Regions from separate parts of the Streptomyces sp. NPDC006384 genome, predicted to be linked through region 3. Evidence: riboswitches for the same ligand, from Rfam matches in the RefSeq annotation. Region 3 holds a riboswitch; each other region holds the start of a gene.
The links. Region 3 has a riboswitch for thiamine pyrophosphate ahead of thiO (glycine oxidase ThiO). Riboswitches for the same ligand answer to the same signal wherever they lie in the genome.
Positions count from the first base shown of each region.

Region 1 (7,884 bases), on a different contig from region 3:
TCCTGCTGCTGTGCGCCCTCGGCCACGCGATGGGCCACCCTCACGCGCCCGGCGCCTCCGCGCTCCGGCTGGCCTGGTGCGCGGCCCCGCTCGCCGCCACCGTGTACTTCGCCGTCGCCGTGGCCCGCACCGACCCGGGCACCCGGCCCCGGCCCGGTCTGTCGGCCGTCGGCCTCGGCCCCGGCCGGCTGATGGCCGTCTCCGCGACGACCACGGCCCTGGCCGCGGCACTCGGCTCGCTGGCGGCCCTGCTCGCCTTCCTCCGCCTGCGCGGCGACCTGTCCGGCGGGCCCGTCGACGGCGCCGTGGCCGACTCCCTCGCCGTCGGCCTGTCCCTCCCCTACCCGGCGGCCGTCACCCTGCTGACGCTGGTCCCGGCGACCGCGTCCGCCGCGGTGGCCCTGACCCTGCGGCCCCGCGAGACACGTACGACCGCCACCGGCACCCGCCGCTACGGCCGCTTCGGCGCGTACGCCTGGGGCGCGGCCCGCGAGACCTTCGGCGCCTACGGCCGCTACGGTGCCCGCCGGGCCCCCGGCCCCGCCGCCGCGACTCCCGCCGGCTCGCCCGGCGTGTGCGGCGCGGAACTCGTCGACGCCCACGCCGCGGAGCCCGCGAGCCGCCGTACCGCCGAGGCGACGGCGGGCGCCGGCGCTTCCTCCTCCGGGGGCGGCGCCCCGCTCGTCCCGGCGGGCGGATCCCGTCCCCCGTCCGCCGCGGTGGACGTCCCCCCGCCCGCACCGGGCACCCCGGACTCCGCAGGCCCCCCGGCCGCCCCGTCCCGCCGGGGCACCACCACCCTCCCCTGGGGCATCACCGTCCTGGCCGCAGGCCTCACCGTGGAGACCTACGCCGGTGACACGGCCGCCTCCGCCCCCTCCGCCGGCGTCCTCCTCGGCCTCGCCCTGACCGCCCTGGGCCTCGCCCTGGCCGGCCCCGGCCTCACCCACCTGTGCGGCCGCCTCCTGCAGGCCGTCCGCCCCGGCGCCCTGCGCCTCCTCGCCGGCCGCGTCCTGATGGCCGAGTCGGACCGTGTCGGCCGCCCCCTGGGCGTGGTCTGCGCCGTCGCGTCCGCGGCCTACGCGGTGGCGACGCTGTACGACACGGACGGACCGTTCCCCGGCCCCCTGGGCACCCTCGGCGCCGCGGTCGTCGCGGGCTGCGCCGTGGCCACCCTGCTCACCGCGGCCGTCGAGGCCAGGCAGAACCGCGCCGACACCACCGCCGCGCTGCTGCGGCTGGGCGCGCCCGCGTCGACGCTGCGTGCCGCCGCCGCGGTGCGGGCCGGCGCGCTGCTGGTCCTCTTCGGCCCGCTGACCCTGCTCGTCGCGGCGCTGGCCGCGCTGCCCCTGGCCCGCTGAGGAACGCTGCCGAAGAACGTCCCGGAAAAAATCTCCCGTCCGCCGATGACTTCCGCCCGCCTCTCCCGTCTGATCCAGCGAACGGCACCACAACGGCACCACAACGGCACGACAGCGCACCGCGATGACGGGAGAGGCCCCCATGTACCAGCAGATGATCTTCGTGAACCTGGCCACCGACGACCTCGACGCCTCGAAGAAGTTCTTCACCGGCCTCGGTTACGAGATCAACGCCCAGTTCAGCGACGACACCACCGCGTCGATCCCGCTCAGCGACACCATCGTCGTGATGGTGCACACGCCGGAGAAGTACCGCCAGTTCACGAAGAAGGAGATCGTGGACTCGACGAAGTCCAGCGAGGTGCTGATCGCGCTGAGCGCGGAGAGCCGCGAGAAGGTCGACGAGATGATCGACAAGGCGGTCGCGGCCGGCGGCTCGGTCTCCGGCGAGACCCAGGACCACGGCTTCATGTACGGCCGCGCCTTCGACGACGTCGACGGCCACACCTTCGAGGTCGTCTGGATGGACCCGGCGGCCGTCCAGGGCTGAACCGCCGGTGACCGCGCGTGCGGTGGCCCGTCCCCGGCCGGCGGAAGGCCGGGGGGCGGGCCGCCGGCCGGGTCAGCCGAAGGAGGCCCGCTCCAGCCAGAAGTCCAGCAGCTCGCGCTCGCCGAGCACCTCCAGCCCGGGGGCGTCCGGCGGCAGCCTGCGGTAGAAGGCGAGCAGGACGTCCGTCAGGGGCCCCCGCAGGACGACGTCGGCCTTCTCGTGTCCGCGGCGCCAGGTGACGCCGTCCTCGCCGAGCTCGATCAGCCTCCCCCAGCCTTCGGCCGGAGGGACCCCCGTCTCGCTCCGCTCGGCGTTCAGCCCCGGGTCGGCGTCGGTGGCGTGCAGGAGGATGCTGCGGCCGGGGCCACGCAGCTCGGTCGCCCGGGGGAGCGCGCCGGTCCGCTGCACGAACTGCACGATCTCCAGCCACTCGTCGATCGCGTCGGCGGCCACGTCCGGCGCGACGCGGTAGGGCTGTCCGGCGGTGAGCACGGCGTCCGCGCGGTGGACGGTGATCTCGTGCGTCATCCGGCGGGCCCAGAAACCGGTGTCGTGCCGCTCGCCCCACGACCAGACCTTCGCGTCCGGGCCGGCCTCGCGCAGCGCACCGACGAGGGCGGCGGCCGACTCCGCCAGCCAGGCGTCCAGCGCGGCGGCGTCACCCCGGGCTTCCGGTCCCTCGACGCCGGGGACCTCCTCGTCGGGGATGTTCTCCTTCGCCCGGGTGCGTACCAGCAGCTCCACCCAGCGCAGGGCGCCGCCCGTGTGCCGGACCAACTCCTCCAGGGACCAGTCCGGGCAGGTCGGGACGGTGGCGGCGAGGTCGGCGCCGGAGGTCACCAGCTCCCTCAACTCGCCTGCCTGGCGGGCGATTTCCTCGCAATAGCGCTCGTACGTCAGTGATGTCATACGCCGCATCCTAGGAGCGGGCGATCAACCGAGCACCACGATTTCCTCCCCGTCGAACTCCACCCCGACCACGTCCCCGACCTCGGGTGCGTCCCGCAGCGCGCACGCCGCCTCCAGGCGCGGCGCGTCCCCGGGCTGCAGCTGGACGGCGACGTGGGTGCCGCGGAAGGTACGGGCGGCGACCGTGCAGCGCAGTCCGGCGTCGGCGGGGACGAGCCGGACCCCGGCGGGCCGCACCAGCACGGTCCGCGTCCCCTGGGGGGCGTCCTCGGGGACCGGCACCTTGCCCCAGGGGGTGACCGCGGCCTGTCCGGTGACGCTCGCCTCGGTCACGTTGTCGAAGCCGAGGAAGCGGGCGACGAAGGCGTCCGCCGGCCGCTGCCAGACCTGGAGCGGCGTCCCCTCCTGGGCGATCCGCCCGTCCCGCATCACCACCACCCGGTCGGCGAGCGCGAAGGCCTCCGACTGGTCGTGCGTCACGGCGAGCACGGTGGTGCCCAACAGGCCGAACAGCTCGCGCAGTTCCACCACCAGCCGCTCCCGCAGCGAGCGGTCGAGCTGGCCGAGCGGCTCGTCCAGCATCAGCAGCCGGGGCCGGGGGGCGAGGGCGCGGGCCAGCGCCACCCGCTGCTGCTCACCGCCGGAGAGCGCGGCGACGGACCGGCGGCCGGCCCCCGGCAGCCCCACCAGCTCCAGCAGCTCCCGTACGTCCTCCTGCTGCCGGGCCCGCGACGCCCCGCGCATCCGCGGTCCGAAGGCGATGTTCCCGGCCACGTCCCGCTGCGGGAACAGCTGATGGTCCTGGAACATCAGCCCGACCTCGCGCCGGTGCGCGGGCACCCCGGACTGGTCGCGTCCGTCGAGCTCCACCCGCCCGGCGTCCAGCGGCTGGAGGCCGGCGACCGCGCGCAGCAGCGTCGACTTCCCGCTGCCGCTGGGCCCCAGCACGCACACGACCTCGTGCTCGGCGACGTCCAGGTCGACGGCGTCGAGCACGGCCCGACCGCCGAAGCGGACGGTCGCGTCCCGCAGACTCAGCAGCATCCTCAGAACTCCCCGCTCCGGTCGGTCCGCAGCCGCTCCAGCACCACCAGGGCCACGGCGCACACCACCATCAGAATCGTCGACAGGGCCATCGCCTGCCCGTAGTTCATGTCACCGGGCCGCCCCAGCAGCCGCGCCACGGCGACCGGCAGCGTCGGGTTGTCGGGCCGGGCGATGAACACGGTCGCCCCGAACTCCCCGAGCGACACCGCGAAGGCGAACCCGGCGGCGACCAGCAGCGCCCGCCGCACCATCGGCAGATCGACCTCCCGCCACACCCGCCACGGCGACGCCCCGAGCACCGCCGCCGCCTCCCGCAGCCGTACGTCCACCGCCCGCAGCACCGGCAGCATGGTCCGTACGACGAAGGGGACGCCGACCAGCGCCTGGGCGAGCGGCACCAGGATCCAGGAGGACCTGAGGTCCAGCGGGGGCTCGTCCAGCGCGATCAGGAACCCGAAGCCGACCGTCACGGCGGACACGCCGAGCGGCAGCATCAGCAGCGCGTCGAAGCCGCGCACCAGGCGGCCCGCGTCGCGCCGGGCCAGCGCGGCCGCCGCCAGACCGCCGACGGCCACGGCGATGACGGTGGCGACGAGGGCGTACTGCAGGGAGTTGCCGACCGCGTGCACCGGCGGGACGAGGAAGGTGCCGCCGTCCTCCCGGGTCAGCGCCCGGTAGTAGCCGAGGCCGCCGCCGAACGACCGCTGCACCAGCACGGCGAGCGGCAGCACGACGAGGACGGCGACGGTGACGAGGACGCCCGCCAGCAGCGTCCACTGTCCGGCCCCGCGCGGCCGGCGCGCGGTGCGGGAGGCGTCCACCAGCCGCAGGGCGCTCTCGCGCCGCCGTACCGTCCAGGCGTGCACGGCGAGGACGGCGCAGACCGCGGCGAACTGGATCAGCGTCAGCACGGCGGCCGTGGACAGGTCGAAGATCTGCGAGGTCTGCCGGTAGATCTCCACCTCCAGGGTGGAGAAGGCGGGCCCGCCGAGGATCTGGACGACGCCGAAGGAGGTGAAGGTGAACAGGAACACCATCAGCGCGGCGGCGGCCACGGCGGGCGCGAGCGCCGGCAGGGTGACCCGCCGCCAGGCCCGCAGGGGGGAGGCGCCGAGCATCCGCGCCGCCTCCTCCTGGCGCGGGTCGAGCTGTGCCCACAGCCCGCCGACGGTGCGCACGACGACGGCGTAGTTGAAGAAGACGTGCGCGAGCAGGATGGCCCACACCGTGGTGTCCAGGCGTACGCCCCACAGCTCGTCGAGCAGCCCGCCGCGTCCGACGAGCGCCAGGAACGCCGTGCCCACCACGACCGTCGGCAGCACGAACGGCACGGTCACCACGGCCCGCAGCAGTTGCTTGCCGGGGAAGTCGAGGCGGGCGAAGACGTAGGCGCCGGGCAGGGCGACCAGCAGGGTGAGCGCGGTGGAGGCGAGGGCCTGCCAGGTGGTGAACCACAGCACGTGCCGGACGTCGGGCTGGGCCAGGACGTCCCAGACCCGTCCGAGCTGCCAGGTCCCGTCGGCCTTCAGTCCGCGCGCGACGATCGCGGCGACCGGGTAGGCGAAGAAGACCGCGAAGAACGCGACGGGGCCGGCCATCAGGGCGAGCCGCGCCGCGTTCCCGCGCCGCCGGGTGCCGGCGGCGCGGGCGGACCCGGCGGACTTGGTCACCTGGGTCACTTCAGGAGGAGCGAGGTCCACGACTTGACCCACCGGTCACGGTTGTCGGCGATCTTCTCCGGGGCCATGGTCCGCGGGTCCTCGGCCTGCGGCCCGTACTTCGCGAACTCCGGCGGGACCTGGGCTTCCTTTCGCACCGGGTACACGAACATGTTCAGCGGCATGTCCTCCTGGAACTCCTTGCTGATCAGGAAGTCCAGCAGCGCCTTGCCGCCCTCGGGGTTCTTCGCGTTGCTCAGCAGGCCCGCGTACTCGACCTGGCGGAAGCAGGTGCCGGCGGCGACGCCCGTGGGCGCGGTGTCCGGCTTCGGGTCGGCGTAGATGACCTCGGCGGGCGGCGAGGAGGCGTAGGAGACGACGAGCGGGCGGTCGCCCTTCGCCTTCCTGCCGCCGGCCGAGCCGGAGAACTCCTCGTTGTACGCCTGCTCCCAGCTGTCGACGACCTTGACGCCGTTGGCCTTCAGCTTCTTCCAGTAGTCCTGCCAGCCCTCGTCCCCGTACTCGGCGGCGGTGCCGAGCAGGAAACCGAGCCCGGGCGAGGAACTGCCGGCGTCCTCGGTGACCAGGAGGTTCTTGTACTCCGGCTTGGTCAGGTCGTCGAAGGAGTCGGGCGGGGTCAGCTTGTGCTCGCTGAAGTACGCCTTGTCGTAGTTGACGCAGATGTCCCCGGTGTCGACGGGCGTGACCCGGTGCTTGCCCTGGTCGGCCCGGTACTCGGGCAGGAGCGTGTCCGAGCCCTTGGGCTCGTACGGCTGGAACAGCCCGTTGTCGAGGGCCCGGGACAGCAGGGTGTTGTCGACGCCGAAGAAGACGTCGCCCTGCGGGTTGTCCTTGGTCAGGAGGGCCTTGTTGACGGCCTGCCCGGCGTCGCCGTCCTCCAGGACCCTGACCTTGTAGCCGGAGCTCTTCTCGAAGTCCGCGATGACCTTCTCGGACGCGGCCCACGAGTCGTGGCTGACGAGGGTCACGGTCTTCGAACCGGACCCGTCGCCGTCGCCGCCGGACGACGACCCGCAGGCGGTCAGCCCGCCGACGAGCCCGAGCCCGACGGCGAGGACACTGGCCTTCTTGGTGATGCTCACTGATTCCTCCTGGGTGACCAGGAGAAGACGCGGCCCTGCCCGGGACCTCTGACGAGGATCCCGGGCAGGGCGCAACAGCTCGAGTGATGACCGATCTCCCTACCCAGAATGACCTGGGCCAGGTTCGGAGGGTCTGCGGCCGGTGCCGCACTCTCAGCGCTGTGGCGCTCCCCTGTCGGAATATGAAGATGTCGGATGTGAAGTTGTACGCCGGTCAGGTTACCGCTCGCTCGCGGCGAGCTGACCACACGCCCCGTCGATCTCCTGTCCACGGGTGTCCCGGATGGTCACCGGTACACCGTGCGCCGCGATGGCCTCCACGAACGCCTTCTCGTCCTCGGGCCGCGAGGCGGTCCACTTGGAGCCCGGCGTCGGGTTGAGCGGGATCAGGTTGACGTGCACCGGCTTGCCCTTGAGCAGCCGTCCGAGCCGGTCGCCGCGCCACGCCTGGTCGTTGATGTCGCGGATCAACGCGTACTCGATGGACAGCCGGCGCCCCGACTTCGCGGCGTACTCGAAGCCCGCGTCCAGCACCTCGCGCACCTTCCACCGCGTGTTCACGGGGACGAGGGTGTCGCGCAGCTCGTCGTCGGGGGCGTGCAGCGAGATGGCGAGGCGGCACTTGAAGCCCTCGTCGGCGAACCGGTGGATCGCGGGGACCAGACCGACCGTCGAGACGGTGATGCCGCGCTGGGACAGCCCCAGCCCGTCGGGCTCGGGGTCGGTGAGGCGGCGGATGGCTCCGACGACCCGGTTGTAGTTGGCGAGGGGCTCGCCCATGCCCATGAACACGATGTTGCTCAGCCGCGCGGGGCCGCCGGGGACCTCGCCGTCCCGGAGCGCCCGCATGCCGTCGACGATCTGGTGCACGATCTCGGCGGTCGACAGGTTCCGGTCCAGGCCGGCCTGCCCGGTGGCGCAGAAGGGGCAGTTCATGCCGCAGCCCGCCTGGGAGCTGATGCACATGGTCACCCGGTCCGGGTAGCGCATGAGCACGGACTCGACGAGCGTCCCGTCGAACAGCTTCCACAGCGTCTTGCGGGTGGTGCCCTGGTCGGTCGACAGATGCCGCACGACCGACATCAGGTCGGGCAGCAGCGCGTCCCGGAGACCCTCGCGCGAGGAGGCCGGGATGTCCGTCCACTGCTCGGGGTCGTGGGCGTACCGCGCGAAGTAGTGCTGCGAGAGCTGCTTCGCGCGGAACGGCTTCTCGCCGATCGCGGCGACGGCCTCCTTGCGCTCGGCGGGCGTGAGGT
Region 1 covers NZ_JBIAHR010000017.1:67,308-75,191, reverse strand. Annotated here, with positions in the region: gene ACFYOJ_RS23225 (hypothetical protein) at 1-1,361, shown strand, start outside; gene ACFYOJ_RS23220 (VOC family protein) at 1,504-1,911, shown strand; gene ACFYOJ_RS23215 (maleylpyruvate isomerase family mycothiol-dependent enzyme) at 1,984-2,820, opposite strand; gene ACFYOJ_RS23210 (ABC transporter ATP-binding protein) at 2,845-3,864, opposite strand; gene ACFYOJ_RS23205 (iron ABC transporter permease) at 3,867-5,465, opposite strand; gene ACFYOJ_RS23200 (thiamine ABC transporter substrate-binding protein) at 5,543-6,628, opposite strand; TPP riboswitch at 6,707-6,812, opposite strand; gene rlmN (23S rRNA (adenine(2503)-C(2))-methyltransferase RlmN) at 6,848-7,884, opposite strand, start outside.
Region 1: it holds a riboswitch for thiamine pyrophosphate, as region 3 does, so the genes downstream of both, ACFYOJ_RS23200 (thiamine ABC transporter substrate-binding protein) here and thiO (glycine oxidase ThiO) in region 3, are expected to answer to the same signal.

Region 2 (7,884 bases), on a different contig from region 3:
GAAGCCGACCCGCAGACCGGCGAGGCCGTACGCCTTGGAGAAGGTCCGCAGGACGCAGACGTTGGGCCGCTCACGGTAGAGCTCGACACCGTCGGGCACCTCGGCGTCGCGGATGAACTCACGGTAGGCCTCGTCGAGAACGACGAGCACGTCGCCCGGCACCCGGTCGAGGAACCGCTCCAGCTCGGCCCGCCGCACCACCGTGCCCGTCGGGTTGTTCGGGTTGCAGACGAAGATCAGCCGGGTCCGGCCGGTGATCGCCTCGGCCATGGCGTCCAGGTCGTGCACGTCGTCCGGTGTCAGCGGCACCTGCACGGACGTCGCACCGCTGATCTGCGTGATGATCGGGTACGCCTCGAAGGAGCGCCAGGCGTAGATCACCTCGTCCCCGGGGCCCGAGGTCGCCTGGACCAGCTGCTGGGCGACCCCGACCGAGCCGGTACCGGTGGCCAGGTGGGAGAGCGGGACGCCGAAACGTTCCGACAACTCGTTCATCAGGGCCGTGCACGCCATGTCCGGGTACCGGTTGAAGGAGGAGGCCGCGGCCGTCACCGTCTCCATCACCCCGGGCAGCGGCGGATACGGGTTCTCGTTGGAGGACAGCTTGTAGGCCACGGGGCCGTCCGCCGCGGCGGGCCTGCCCGGCCTGTAGGTGGGAATACCCTCCAGCTCGGGGCGCAGCCTGGGGCTCGTCTCGCTCACCGCAGTCCTCCTCGTGATCACCGCCGACATCGAATACTTCTCACCTTATGAGGATTCGGCGTCCCTGCGTACAGGCCCGGCAGGACGCGGTGGAACCACAGCCGGCACCGGCGCATCGGGGGCAACGGCGGACGAAGGCGCATGACTCGGGGGGCGCGCTGCACATATATCTACGCGCCGGTGGCTCACGCCGTGGCGCGCATCCCTCGTGCAGGTGAGTTGAGACCTCTTCGCAACATCCACCACTCGCCAGGCGCTTACTCACCGATACGCCAGGTACTGGGCAACAGACAGTCAACTTCCTTTGCTTCCAAGGCCATTGACGTCTTATGATCATGCAGAAACGTGCCTGTCAACGTGTGCATATGCGTCCGCCCTACCCCACCGCATGAGCCCTACTATCGGCTCGCCATGACAGCAGCAGGGAAGCATCAGGTGAGCCGCGCGGAAACCTCACGTCGAGGCAGCCGGCCGGGCCGGGCGGGCATCAGGGACGTGGCCGCCGCCGCCGGCGTATCCATCACGACCGTCTCCGACGCCCTCAACGGCAAGGGCCGTCTCCCGGATGCCACCCGGCGTCATGTCCGCGAGGTCGCCGACCGGCTCGGTTACCGGCCGTCGGCGGCCGCACGCACGCTCCGTACCGGCAAGTCGGGACTCATCGGCCTGACCGTGACCACGTACGGGGATGAACCTTTCACCTTCACCGAGTTCGCGTACTTCGCCGAGATGGCGCGCGCCGCCACCTCGGCGGCGCTGGCCCGCGGCTACGCCCTCGTCATCCTCCCGGCGACCTCCCGGCACGACCTGTGGTCCAACGTCGCCCTGGACGGCACGGTCGTCGTCGACCCGTCCGACCAGGACCAGGTCGTCAGCGAACTGGTCCGCCAGGGCTTACCCGTCGTCTCCGACGGCCGTCCGGCCGGCGCGCTTCCCGTCACCGCCTGGGTCGACAACGACCACGAGGCCGCCGTACTCGGCATCCTCGACCACCTCGCCGACGCCGGCGCACGCCGGATCGGCCTGCTCACCGGCACCACGACCGACACGTACACCCACCTGTCGACCACCGCGTACCTGCGCTGGTGCGAGCGGGTCGGGCAGGACCCGGTCTACGAGGCGTATCCGGCGCACGACCCGTGCGCGGGCGCGGTGGCCGCCGACCGGCTGCTGGCCCGGCCCGACCGGCCCGACGCCGTGTACGGCCTGTTCGACCCGAACGGCACCGATCTGCTCGCCGCCGCCCGGCGCTACGGTCTGCGCGTCCCGGAGGACCTGCTGCTGGTCTGCTGCAGCGAGTCCACGGTGTACGCCAGCACCGAGCCGCCCATCACCACCCTCTCGCTGAAGCCCCGGCGCATCGGCACGGCGGTCATCCAGCTCCTCATCGACGCCATCGAGGGGCTCGACTCCGACCAGCCGGTCGAACAGGTGATACCGACAGAACTGATCGTGCGGACGTCGTCGCAGCGTCGCCCGCCCCGTACGACGGTCAGCCCGCCGCGGTCGCCCGAGGGCGGCTAGCGCACCAGCGCCCCGAGGCCGGGGCGACGGCCCGGTGGCCGGGAGCCGCCCGGGCCGTGGAATCGGCAGGGAGAGAACACATCGATGCCGCAGATGGGCGAATCCCGGTCCAACCGGGGCGAAAGCAGCGGTGAGCCGGAGTCCTGTTCCGATTCACCACCCCTGGGTCATCACACAGCGCGATCCGCATTCCTATGATGGGCCCACACACCGCGGGCCGCTGCGACCAGGCAGTCCGAAGCGGTGCAGATGCGGCGCGATGGTGGAGGGGTCGATGACTCAGGGGGCCGGTCAGGGACCCGAGGTGGAGCGGACGGCGACGGTGCGCGACTTCCGGGTACCCGCGTACGTCCACGAGCCCGCTCCGTACGCCGCCCCCGGCACGTACGCGGGCGGCTCCGTGCCACCGCACGGGTACGAGGAGTCCGCTCCGGAGGGTTACACACCCACGCAGCGTGATCTTCCCGTCATCCGTCGGGGTGACACGGTCCAGGTGACCGTCGACCCCGCCCCCGCTCCGGCGGCACAGCCCGTCACGGGACAGGGCCCGCTGTTCGTCGTCGGGGACGTCCACGGCTACCTCGACGAACTGGTGGCCGCACTGCAGGAGAAGGGCCTCGTCGACTCCTCCGGCCAGTGGTGCGCGGGCACGTCCCGGCTGTGGTTCCTCGGCGACTTCACGGACCGCGGCCCCGACGGCATCGGCGTCATCGACCTGGTCATGCGGCTGTCCGCCGAAGCCGCCGCCGCCGGCGGCTACTGCAAGGCCCTGATGGGCAACCACGAGCTGCTGCTGCTCGGCGCCAAGCGGTTCGGCGACACCCCCATCAACTCCGGCGCGGGCACCGCCACCTTCCAGGCAGCCTGGCTGCTGAACGGCGGCCAGAAGACCGACATGGACCGCCTGCAGGACCACCACCTGCAGTGGATGGCACGCCTCGACGCCCTCGAAGAGGTCGACGGCCACCTCCTGGTCCACTCCGACACCACCACCTACCTCGACTACGGCCGTTCCATCGAGGAGGTCAACGACACCGTCCGCGAGACGCTCACGCGCAACGACGCGGAAGAGGTGTGGGACCTGTTCCGCAAGCTCACCAAGCGCTTCTCCTTCCGCGACGAGGGCGGCGCCGACGCCGTGCGCTCGCTGCTGGACACGTACGGCGGCTCCCGGATCGTCCACGGGCACAGCCCCATCCCCTATCTGCTGGGCGAGGTGGGTTCCGAGGACGGCGAGGACGACACCCGTACAGCGGTCGAGGGACCTCACGTCTACGCGGACGGGCTGGCCATCGCCATGGACGGTGGTGTGACCATGGCCGGAAAGCTGCTGGTCCAGCAACTGCCGCTCGACGCCTGAGCGTTCGCGGGACGGTCCTTCCCCGCCGGCCTCCCCGCAGAACCGGCACCCAATTTCTGGAAACCCCCTGTCACGGCACGCCGTCACCGCTCTACCATCGCCTTATCCGTAGCAGGCTCCCCTCCGTTTCTGCCCGACGGCTCGTTGGCATGCGAGCCCCAAGCCCTACGGAGCATCGGGGGATGCACATGAACAGCCTTCCGCAGCACCTGTCGAACGAGGACCGCCAGGACTACGAACGGATCCTCGACGAGGCGCTGCGCTCCGCGCCGCACCGCCCGGAGCTGGCCGCTGTCGGGCAGCGGCTCAACACCGAACAGCTGCGCACCATGGCGCTCAACGCCACCGCGCTGATCACGGCGGCGGCCACGACGGAGTACCAGCACTACGTGAAGGTCCGCGAGGAACTGCGCCACCCGGCACCGTCCGCCCCGTCGTCCGCCCGTGATTCCGGCCCCGCCGACTCGGGCACGGGCGCGGTGGGCCTCGCCGCCACCATGGGGGAGGCCGCCGAGGGCGCGGGTGCCGTCGCCGTCGCCGCCGTCCTGACCCCCGTTCTGGCCGGCACCGCCGCGGCGATCTTCCTCCTCGTCGGCTACGTCCTGAGGATGCTCGACCCCGGCCAGAGCTTCGCGCAGACCATGCTCACCACGGGCTGGCTGTTCGGCGGTCTGGCCGCGGTCGCCGTCCTCGTCGCCACGGTGGGGTTGCTGCTCACCGCGCTGCGCAACCGTCCCTCCGCCGAGTCCGGCCGTCACGACGAACTCGACGACGAGGTGGTCCGGGCCAGGGAGGCCTGGCACCACGCCCTGCTCGAGCGCGGAGTCCTGCCCTTTCTGCGGGAGGCGCTGGCCGACCCGGACGCGGCGGCCGGCCTGCGCCGGGCCGGTCCCTCGGCCCCGGCCGGCCGGATGCCGCACCTCGGCTACGGCCGCCCGGGATTCACGAGCCCCGACGACGGCCGGCCCGGTGCGCGCCCGAGCTACTCGCGTCCGGACTACAGCAGCCCGGATTTCGGCGGCCCGGAGCACCGGCCCGAATAGCCGGCGGACCGGGCGGGCGTCCACGACCCGGAGGATGCCCGCCCGGCCGGCGGCGGGCATCCGGGCCGAGGGTCAGTCGGCCAGCGGGAGATACACCCGGTTGCCGCTCTCGGCGAACTCCCGCGACTTCTGGAGCATCCCCTCGGCGATCTCCTCGGGTGTCGCTCCCTCGGCCGCCGCGCCGCCGAACCGCTCGTTGATGTCCTGGCTGATCTTCATCGAGCAGAACTTCGGCCCGCACATCGAGCAGAAGTGGGCCGTCTTGGCGGGCTCGGCCGGCAGCGTCTCGTCATGGAACTCCCGGGCCGTGTCCGGGTCGAGGGCCAGGTTGAACTGGTCCTCCCACCGGAACTCGAAACGGGCGTCCGACAAGGCGTCGTCCCACTCCTGCGCCCCCGGATGTCCCTTGGCGAGATCGGCGGCGTGCGCGGCGATCTTGTAGGTGATGACGCCGGTCTTCACGTCGTCGCGGTTGGGCAGGCCCAGGTGCTCCTTGGGCGTGACGTAGCAGAGCATCGCCGTACCCCACCAAGCGATCATCGCGGCTCCGATGCCGGAGGTGATGTGGTCGTACGCCGGGGCGACGTCCGTCGTCAGCGGGCCGAGCGTATAGAACGGGGCTTCGTCGCAGATCTCCTGCTGAAGGTCGATGTTCTCCTTGATCTTGTGCATCGGGACATGGCCCGGGCCCTCGATCATGGTCTGCACATCGAAACGCCTGGCGATCCGGTTCAGTTCTCCGAGCGTGCGCAACTCGGCGAACTGCGCCTCGTCGTTGGCGTCCGCGATCGACCCCGGCCGCAGACCGTCTCCGAGGGAGTACGTGACGTCGTAGGCGGCGAGGATCTCGCAGAGCTCCTCGAAGTTCTCGTAGAGGAACGACTCCTTGTGGTGCGCCAGGCACCACGCCGCCATGATCGATCCGCCGCGCGAGACGATGCCGGTCTTGCGGTTCGCGGTCAGCGGCACATGGGCCAGGCGCACGCCGGCGTGGACCGTCATGTAGTCCACGCCCTGCTCGGCCTGCTCGATGACCGTGTCCTTGTAGATCTCCCAGGTCAGTTCCTCGGCCTTGCCGTCGACCTTCTCCAGGGCCTGGTAGAGCGGCACGGTGCCGATGGGGACGGGGGAGTTGCGCAGCACCCACTCGCGGGTGGTGTGGATGTTGCGGCCGGTGGACAGGTCCATGACCGTGTCGGCGCCCCAGCGGGTCGCCCAGGTCATCTTCTCGACCTCCTCCTCGATGGAGGACGTCACGGCCGAGTTGCCGATGTTGGCGTTGACCTTCACCAGGAACCGCTTGCCGATGATCATCGGCTCGGTCTCCGGATGGTTGACGTTGGCGGGCAGGACGGCCCGCCCCGCGGCGATCTCCTCGCGGACCACCTCCGGCGCGACGTTCTCCCGGATGGCCACGTACTCCATCTCGGGCGTGATCTCGCCCCGGCGCGCGTACGCGAGCTGTGTCACCGCCGCGCCGCTCCGGCTCCGGCGCGGCTGGCGCGGGCGCCCGGGGAAGACCGCGTCCAGATTGCGCAGTCCGCCGCGCGGAGAGGTGTGCTTGATGCCGTCGTCCTCGGGGCGGACGGGCCGGCCCGCGTACTCCTCCGTGTCGCCGCGGGCGATGATCCAGTTCTCCCGCAGCGGCGGCAGTCCCCTGCGGACGTCGGTCTCGACGAGCGGGTCCGTGTACGGGCCCGACGTGTCGTAGAGGGTGACCGACTTCCCGTTGGTGAGATGCACCTGACGGACCGGCACCCGCAGGCCGGGGCGCGATCCCTCGACGTACGCCTTGTGCCAGCCGATGGACTTCCCGGCCTCCGCGGTTTCCGCGGTTTCCGCCTCGGCGGCGTCCTGCGTGGAGGCAGACATGCGTGCGTCCTCGATGGTCATGAGACCTACTCCCTACGCCGGCATTACCCGGTAACAGGTTCGGCGGTCGACGCAGCGGTTTCCGTCCGCCGACGCTTCGTGGGAAAGATCACCCTGCTGTGGTGATGTTTCCCGTGAAACATCGCTGGGACGGAGGTCAGCGCCCTCTCAGCCCGGTGCTCCGAGCTCCCGCGTGTACAAAGGTGCCTCCACGCTAGCGTCAATTCGGGCGCGGTGAACAGAGGGCCCCTCACGTTCTTGCGATGATCGGGCGGTGACCACGACCCAGCATCCTCCCTACCCACCGCACGAACCCCCTCGTGGCCCGGGCGCCGCGACAGGCGACGGCCGGGTGCGCGCCCAGGGCCCCGGCGGCGCACACGGAGCGGAGGAAAGACAGGAAACGGATCACGCGTACAGCCCTGCCGACGGACACGGCCCCGGGCTCGGCCCCGGCGGAAACGGTGGGCACAGAGGGCACGGTGGCGGTGGCGGACACGGCGGCGGTGGCGGGCACGCGCATTCGCACGGCCACGGCCACGGGCCCGCGACACCCGTGTCCCAGCATCTGCGGAAGGTGATCGCGGCCGTCCTCATCCCGTTCGCCGCGGCGGTGGTCGTCGGGCTCGCCGTGCTCTGGCCGGGCGGCGCACCCCCGCACGAACGGACCGGGGTCGGTTTCGACCGGCAGACGCAGCAGGCGACGGTCACCGAGGTGGTGAGGCTGAGCTGCAAGTCCGTCAACGCCTCGGGCGTTCCTCCGACCGGCGACACCTCCACCGCCGAGGGCTCCTCCGCCGTGCAGCAGGCGAACGGTGACTGCAAGCGGGCGACGATCCGCGTCGACACCGGCAAGGACAAGGGCCGCACGTTCGAGGAGATCGTGCAGCCGGACCAGACACGGCAGTTGCACGAGGGCCAGAAGGTCGTGGTCGCCTACGAGCCCTCCGCTCCCGAGGACCTGCAGTACTCGGTGGCCGACATCAACCGCCGGCTGCCCCTGGGTCTGCTCGCCGGCATCTTCGCGCTCGCCGTCGTGGCCGTCGGACGGCTGCGGGGTCTCATGGCCCTGGTCTCACTGGCCATCAGCTTCCTCCTGCTCAACTTCTTCATCCTGCCCGCCGTCCTGCAGGGCTCCAACCCCCTGCTCGTAGCGGTGATCGGCTCGAGCGCGATCATGCTGATCGCTCTGTATCTGTGCCATGGTCTGTCGGCGCGGACGTCGGTGGCGGTGCTCGGCACCCTGGTCTCGCTGCTGCTGATCGGTGTCCTCGGCTCACTGTTCATCGGCTGGGCGGCGCTCACCGGCAACACCGACGACAACACCGGTCTGATCCACGGCCTGTACCCGTCGATCGACATGAGCGGTCTGTTGCTCGCCGG
Region 2 covers NZ_JBIAHR010000020.1:51,280-59,163, forward strand. Annotated here, with positions in the region: gene hisC (histidinol-phosphate transaminase) at 1-702, opposite strand, end outside; gene ACFYOJ_RS25275 (LacI family DNA-binding transcriptional regulator) at 1,114-2,226, shown strand; gene ACFYOJ_RS25280 (metallophosphoesterase) at 2,486-3,586, shown strand; gene ACFYOJ_RS25285 (hypothetical protein) at 3,769-4,629, shown strand; gene thiC (phosphomethylpyrimidine synthase ThiC) at 4,702-6,522, opposite strand; TPP riboswitch at 6,515-6,704, opposite strand; gene ACFYOJ_RS25295 (YibE/F family protein) at 6,776-7,884, shown strand, end outside.
Region 2: it holds a riboswitch for thiamine pyrophosphate, as region 3 does, so the genes downstream of both, thiC (phosphomethylpyrimidine synthase ThiC) here and thiO (glycine oxidase ThiO) in region 3, are expected to answer to the same signal.

Region 3 (7,884 bases):
GCGGCAGCACCCACGCCGATGACCAGCACGTTCGACATCAGTACGCCGGCCACGACGGCGGCGAACCCGCCGAAGGCGAGCAGTCGCCAGCGCAGCCGCGCCTTGTACTGCAGCAGCACCTCACCGAGCAGCCACAACGCGACGATGCCGAACGCGATGTAGAGGACCGTCCAGCCCATGTACGCCCCTCTCCCAGTGGCCGTTACGCAGTGTGTCGCACCTATGTGCGACAGGTCTAGGCCCGCGGGGGGTGGTGCAGGCCCAGATTCTCGTAGATCTCCAGCGTCGCCGTGGAGTTGTTCAGCGTGATGAAGTGCAGTCCGGGAACACCCTCGGCCAGCAGCCGCGCGCAGAACTCCGTGGCGAACTCGATGCCAATGGAGCGTACAGCCGCCGGATCGTCCTGTGCCGAGAGGATCCGCTCTTTCAGCCCGGCAGGGAACGAGGCGTTACTGAGTTTCGGCAACCTCTCCAGCATCTTCACACTGGTCACCGGCATGACCTCGGGGATGATCGGGGTCTCGCAGCCGGCCGCGGTGACCCTGTCGCGCAGGCGCAGGTACGACTCGGGGTGGAAGAACATCTGCGTGATCGCGTAGTCCGCGCCGGCCCGGCACTTGTCGACGAAGTGCGCGACGTCCGTGTCCCAGTCCGCGGAGCGCGGATGCATCTCCGGGAAGGCCGCCACGCCGACGCAGAAGTCGCCGGACTCCTTGATCAGCCGGACGAGTTCGGCGGCGTAGGTCAGGCCCTGCGGATGCGGGACCCAGTCGGCCGTCGGGTCGCCGGGCGGGTCGCCGCGCACGGCCAGCATGTTGCGGATCCCGGCGTCGGCGTACTGGCCGATGATGTTGCGCAGTTCGGCGACGGAGTGGTCGACCGCGGTGAGGTGGGCGACCGGGGTCAGGGTCGTGTCGGCGACGATCTGCTCGGTCTCCCTGACCGTGCCGGCGCGGGTGGATCCGCCCGCGCCGTAGGTCACGGAGACGAAGTCCGGGGCGACCGCCTCCACCCTGCGGAGCGCACTCCAGAGGTTCTTCTCGCCCTTGGCGGTCTTCGGCGCGGAGAACTCGAACGAGTACGTCGTCTTGCCGGCGGCGAGAATGTCACGCACGGTGCGTGCGCGATCAGTCCTGGTGGATGCGGTTCCGAGGGCCATACGGGCAGGTTAGCCAGGGGGCGGCGGTCCCCCAACCGGACGAGGGGGATTCATCCGCTTTGTCGACTTGTTGTCCATCCCTTGGACACATGCCCCCGGCAACGGCACCGGACGCGCCCTCGTTCGCCGTCCGCCGTCCTGCACCTGCCGTCCTACGCCTGCCGCAGGCGCTTCGCGAACTCGGCCGCCGCCGCGCCGGGATCGTCGGCCGCGGTGATGGCGCGGACGACGACGACCCGGCGGGCGCCCGCGTCCAGCACCTGGTCGAGGTTGCCGAGGTCGATGCCGCCGATGGCGAACCAGGGGCGGTCGGTGCCGAGGGAGGCCGTGTACCGGACGAGGCCGAGGCCGGGTGCGTGGCGGCCGGGCTTGGTGGGGGTCGGCCAGCACGGGCCGGTGCAGAAGTAGTCCACGCCCTCCTGGACGGCGGCCGCGGCGGCCTCGGACTCGGCGTGCGTGGAGCGGCCGACGAGGACGCCGTCGCCGAGGATCGCCCGGGCGGCGGGCACCGGGAGGTCGCCCTGTCCTAGGTGCAGCACGTCGGCGCGGGCGGCGTGGGCGACGTCCGCGCGGTCGTTGACGGCGAGGAGCTTGCCGTGGCGGGCGCAGGCGTCGGCGAAGACCTCCAGGTGTTCCAGTTCCTCGGCGGCCTCCATGCCCTTGTCGCGCAGCTGCACGATGTCGACGCCGCCGGCCAGCACCGCGTCCAGGAATTCGGGCAGGTCGCCCTGGCTCCGGCGGGCGTCCGTGCACAGGTAGAGCCGGGCGTCGGCGAGCCGGGCGCGGGCGGTGGCGGCGGTGTCGGACATACGTGTCCCCCAGGTCGATGGCGTACGGGCCTCGATGGCGTACGGGCCGCGGCGGGCGACGCCGTGGCATACGGGCCGTGCGGCGGCCGGTGGCGGCCGTGGCTCGCGTCCGGTGTACGGGCCGGGACCGGTGGCCCGGCCCGTACACCGGACGGTGTGTCAGGTCAGACGGCGAGCGCCTGGGCGCGGCGCTTCACCTCCGTGCCACGATTCTCGCTCAGTGCCTGCGCGGGGGTGCCGGGCAGGGACGGGTCGGGCGTGAAGAGCCACTCGAGCATCTCCTCGACCGTGAAGCCGTCGTCCCGCAACAGCGTCAGGGTCCCCACCAGGCCCTTGACGATCTTGTCCCCGTCGATGAAGGCCGCCGGGACGTGCAGCGCGCGGTTCTCCCCGCGTCGCACGGCGATGAGCTGGCCTTCCTTGATCAGCTGCCGCACACGGGTCACCTCGACGCCGAGCATCTCGGCGATGTCGGGAACAGTGAGCCAGGCGGGTACGAGAGCATCGATCTTTGCGTCAATCTCGGTCACGTCCCAAGCCTGCCATCTGCCACCGACAGTCGGAAACCGGACCCGGCCGTCACGGGCGGCCCGAGGTCACGCCGTCGCCGTCTTCAGCGGCCTGGCCGGGTCGGCGAGCAGCCGCGGGTCCATCCGCGCGCCCGCCTCGATCAGGCGTCTGCCCTGTGCCAGGTCCCGCGGGCGGCCCACCGCCAGCAGGGCGGTCAGGCGGCCGTCGCGCAGCCAGCAGACGGACCAGGCGGGACCGGAGGGGTCGCCGCGCCACAGGACGGTGTCGGCGGACGTGTGGTGACCCGCGTACTGCACGAACCGGCCGAACTGCTCGGACCAGAAGTACGGCACCGGGTCGTAGGCGGCCGGGACCTCGCCGGCGGCGGCGCCGACGATGCCCGCGGCGACGGTGCGCGGGCCCTGGAGGGCGTTGTCCCAGTGGTGGACGAGCAGCCGCTCGCCGTACCGGCCGGACGGGAAGGACGCGCAGTCGCCGACCGCGTACACGTCCGGCGCCGAGGTGCGCAGACGGTCGTCGGCCAGGACCTCGCCGTGCGGGCCGAGCCCGATCCCGGAGCCGGCGAGCCAGGCGGTGGCGGGCCGGGCCCCGATGCCGACGACGACGGCGCCGGCCGGCAGCCGCGTGCCGTCGTCGAGGACGACGACGTGACCGGCCTCCCCCGGCCCCCCGGGCTCGACGCGCTCCACGCGTGCGCCGGTGCGCAGGACGGCGCCCGCGTCGGCGTACCAGGCGGACATGGGGGCGGCGACCTCGGCGGGCAGCGCACCGGCGAGGGGCCGGTCGGCGGCCTCCACGACGGTCACCGCGCAGCCCGCCTCGCGCGCCGCGGTGGCGAACTCGGCGCCGATCCAGCCCGCGCCGACGACCACGATGTCGTGCTGCCGGGCGAGCACGGGGCGCAGCCGCTCGGCGTCGTCCAGGGTGCGCAGCAGGTGCACGCCGGGGACGCCCTCGGTGCCGGGCAGCCGGAGCGGTTCGGCGCCGGTCGCGAGGACGAGGCGGTCGTACGGCACCGGCCCGGCGGATGTGTCCAGGACGTGCGCGCCGGGGCGGACGCCCAGTGCCTCGCAGCCGAGCCGCAGCCCGATGCCGAGCGCCTCGAAGTCGACGTCGAAGGCGGAGCCCTCGGCGGTGCCGAGCAGGACGGCCTTGGACAGCGGCGGGCGGTCGTACGGCTGGTGGGGTTCGGCGCCGATCAGGGTGACGGTGCCGGTGAATCCCTGTTCGCGCAGGGCCACCGCGGTCTGCACGCCCGCCATGCCCGCGCCGACGACGACCACGCGGCATCCCGCGTCCGCCGTCCGTTCCCGTGTCTGCTCGCTCACCCGGTCACCTTAGGCGTCCGGGGGATCGCGGGTCAGTCGCCGGACGCGGTGATCTCCTCCACAACGCTCGTCCCGCTGCCCTCCCGCGACTCCCACTCCCAGGTCTCCTCCAGGCGCACCCGCCCGTCGGGCAGGTCGACGACCGTCGACACGCAGTGCCCGGACGAGGTGCCGCCGTCGGTCCTGAGCTGCACGTACCGGAAGTCGAGCCGGTCGCCCTCGCGGACGCCCACCAGCCGGCCGCGTACGACGTCGCCGCCCGCGTACTCGGCCCAGACCTCGCCGTCCTGTTCGTGGTAGGTGAACCGGGTGCGGGTGCCGACCTGGCCGGGGGCCTGGTCGGCGACCGGGGCGAGGACCAGACCGTCGAGCGAACGGGCCACGGTGGAGGCTCCCTTACGGCTTCGGAGTGCTGCGGGCTAGGGTGGCCACCGTAAAGCACTCGCGGGAGCCCGGACGCACCGGGCTGAGAGGGAGGCTGAACGGCCTCCGACCGTACGAACCTGATCCGGGTCATGCCGGCGAAGGGAGGGGCTGGACGCCCATGTCGTCCCCACCGATCACAGCATCCGCACCGTCGTCACCCCGCGTGTCACCGCGCACGCCGGACGTCCTCGTCGTGGGCGGCGGGATCATCGGCCTGGTCACGGCGTGGCGGTCCGCGCAGCGCGGGCTCGCCACGGCCCTCGTGGACCCCGCCCCGGGCGGCGGCGCGGCCCGGGTGGCGGCCGGGATGCTGGCCGCCGTCACGGAACTGCACCACGGTGAGCAGACGCTGCTCGCGCTGAACCTCGCCTCGGCCCGCCGCTATCCGGAGTTCGCCGCCGAGCTGACCGATCTCACCGGCCACGGTCTCGGGTACCGCCGCTGCGGCACCCTGGCCGTCGCGCTGGACGCCGACGACCGCGCCCACCTGCGGGAGCTGCACGCGCTGCAGGAGCGCTCGGGGCTGGAGTCGGAGTGGCTGACGGGGCGCGAGTGCCGACGCCTGGAGCCGATGCTCGCGCCGGGCGTGCGCGGGGGGCTGCGGGTGGACGGCGACCACCAGATCGACCCCCGGCGTCTGGCCGGCGCCCTGGTGGCCGCCTGCGAGCGGGCGGGCGTGGTCCTCCACCGGGCGCGGGCCGAGCGGCTCACCGTCGCCGGGGACCGGGCGACCGGCGTCGTCACGGCCGACGGCACGGCGCTCACGGCCGGGCGGGTGGTGCTGGCCGGCGGCAGCCTGAGCGGGCGCCTCGCGGGCGTGCCGGACGCCGTGCGGCCGCCGGTGCGGCCGGTGAAGGGGCAGGTGCTGCGGCTGGCCATGCCGCGGACGCACGGGCCGCTGCTGAGCCGGACGGTGCGTGCCGTGGTGCGCGGCAACCCCCTCTACCTGGTGCCCCGGGAGAACGGCGAGCTGGTCGTCGGCGCCACCAGCGAGGAGCTGGGCTGGGACACGACGGTGACCGCGGGCGGCGTCTACGAGCTGCTGCGCGACGCCCACGAGCTGGTCCCCGGCATCACCGAGCTGCCGCTGACGGAGACCCTGGCGGGCCTGCGCCCCGGCTCCCCCGACAACGCCCCGCTGCTCGGCCCGACGGAGCTGGACGGGCTGCTGCTGGCCACCGGGCACCACCGCAACGGCGTGCTGCTGACCCCGGTCACCGGCGACGTCATGGCGCACGTGCTGACCACCGGGGAGCTCCCGGACGAGGCCCGGCCCTTCACCCCCCGGCGCTTCGGCGCCGTCCCCGCGACACTCACGGAGCAGACCGTATGAAGATCTCCGTCAACGGAGAGCCGCGCGAGGTGGCTCCCGGCACGGCCCTGGACGCCCTGGTGGGCACGCTCACCGCGGCGCCGTCCGGAGTGGCCGCCGCCCTGAACGAGACCGTCGTCCCGCGCGCGCAGTGGCCCGCCACGGCCCTGTCCGACGGCGACCGCGTCGAAGTCCTCACCGCCGTCCAGGGAGGCTGACCCATGGCCGACGATCCCTTCGTCCTCGGCGGTACGGCCTACACGTCCCGCCTGATCATGGGCACCGGCGGAGCGCCCAGCCTGGACGTGCTGGAGCGCGCGCTGGTGGCGTCCGGCACACAGCTGACGACCGTCGCGATGCGCAGGGTGGACCCGTCCGTGCACGGGTCCGTGCTGTCGGTGCTGGAGAGGCTCGGCATCGGGGTGCTGCCGAACACGGCCGGCTGCTTCACCGCCGGGGAGGCCGTCCTCACCGCCCGCCTGGCGCGCGAGGCCCTCGGCACGGACCTGGTCAAGCTGGAGGTCATCGCCGACGAGCGCACCCTGCTGCCGGACCCCGTCGAGCTGCTGGACGCGGCGGAGACGCTGGTGGACGACGGCTTCACCGTGCTGCCGTACACGAACGACGACCCGGTGCTCGCGCGGAAGCTGGAGGACGTCGGGTGCGCGGCGGTCATGCCGCTCGGCTCGCCGATCGGCTCGGGGCTCGGCATCCGCAACCCGCACAACTTCGAGCTGATCGTGGAGCGCGCGCGCGTTCCGGTGATCCTCGACGCGGGGGCCGGTACGGCGTCGGACGTGGCGCTGGCGATGGAGCTGGGGTGCGCTGGTGTGATGCTGGCCTCGGCGGTGACGCGGGCGCAGGAGCCGGTGCTCATGGCCGAGGGCATGCGGCACGCGGTGGAGGCGGGGCGGCTGGCCCGGCGTGCGGGGCGGATCCCGCGGCGGTATTTCGCCGAGGCGTCGTCCCCCGCAGAGGGGTTGGCGGTGCTGGACCCGGAGCGGCCCGCCTTCTAGGTACGGGGCGCCGGGCCCGGGAGAGCGCGCTCGCCCGGGCGTACGGAGTGCCGCTGTGATGCCGGACGTGGCGGCGGGGTGTCCGCGTCGGCTCGTACACTCGCCTGCGTGGACACGACCCTTCAGGACCCTCTGGTCGGGCAGGTGCTCGACGGCCGGTATCGCGTCGAGGCGCGGATCGCGGTCGGCGGGATGGCCACGGTCTACCGGGCCGTGGACACCCGCCTCGACCGCGTGCTCGCGCTGAAGGTGATGCACCCGGCGCTCGCGGCCGACGCCGCCTTCGTCGAGCGCTTCATCCGCGAGGCCAAGTCGGTGGCCCGGCTCGACCATCCCAACGTCGTCCAGGTCTACGACCAGGGCGCCGAGGGGGCGTACGTCTACCTGGCGATGGAGTACATCGCCGGCTGCACCCTGCGGGACGTGCTGCGCGAGCGCGGCGCGCTGCAGCCGCGGGCCGCGCTGGACATCCTGGAGCCCGTGCTGGCCGCGCTCGGCGCCGCGCACCGGGCCGGGTTCGTGCACCGGGACATGAAGCCCGAGAACGTGCTGATAGGCGACGACGGGCGGGTCAAGGTCGCCGACTTCGGGCTGGTGCGGGCCGTGGACACGGTCACCAGCACCACCGGAGCCGTCCTCGGCACCGTCTCCTACCTGGCGCCCGAGCAGATCGAGCAGGGCGCGGCCGACCCGAGGGTCGACGTGTACGCGTGCGGTGTCGTCCTGTACGAGATGCTGACCGGCGGCAAGCCGCACGAGGGGGACTCCCCCGCCCAGGTGCTCTACAAGCACCTCCACGAGGACGTGCCGCCGCCGTCGGCCGCCGTGCCGGACATGGCCTGCGAACTGGACGAGCTGGTCGCCTCGGCGACCGCGCGCACCCCGGGGGTCCGCCCGCACGACGCCGTGGCGCTGCTGGCGCAGGTCCGCGAGGCGCGCGCGGCACTGAGCGCGGAGCAGCTGGACGCGATGCCTCCGCAGGCACGCGCCGTGGAGCACGACAACGCCGAGGACCGCACGAGTGTGATCCCGCGCGCCCTGACGCTGCCCCGCCCGCTGCCCGTGAACGAGGACGAGTCCGAAGGCGGGGACGCCGTCCCGGCCGGTGCCGCCTCCGGGGACGGGGTCCACCGCACCAGCAGGCTGACGGCTCCCCCGGCGCCGTCCCCGCGCCCCCGGCTGCGCCGCGGGCCGGCGGCGGTCGTCGTCGCCGTCCTGCTGGTCCTCGGTCTCGGGACGGGCGTCTGGTACATCAACTCCGGCCAGTTCACCAAGGTGCCCGCGCTGCTGTCCAAGACGGAGG
Region 3 covers NZ_JBIAHR010000004.1:170,401-178,284, forward strand. Annotated here, with positions in the region: gene ACFYOJ_RS06750 (hypothetical protein) at 1-179, opposite strand, end outside; gene metF (methylenetetrahydrofolate reductase [NAD(P)H]) at 236-1,159, opposite strand; gene thiE (thiamine phosphate synthase) at 1,312-1,968, opposite strand; gene ACFYOJ_RS06765 (Rv2175c family DNA-binding protein) at 2,133-2,498, opposite strand; gene ACFYOJ_RS06770 (FAD-dependent oxidoreductase) at 2,565-3,827, opposite strand; gene ACFYOJ_RS06775 (hypothetical protein) at 3,860-4,210, opposite strand; TPP riboswitch at 4,262-4,374, shown strand; gene thiO (glycine oxidase ThiO) at 4,372-5,586, shown strand; gene thiS (sulfur carrier protein ThiS) at 5,583-5,783, shown strand; gene ACFYOJ_RS06790 (thiazole synthase) at 5,787-6,581, shown strand; gene pknB (Stk1 family PASTA domain-containing Ser/Thr kinase) at 6,690-7,884, shown strand, end outside.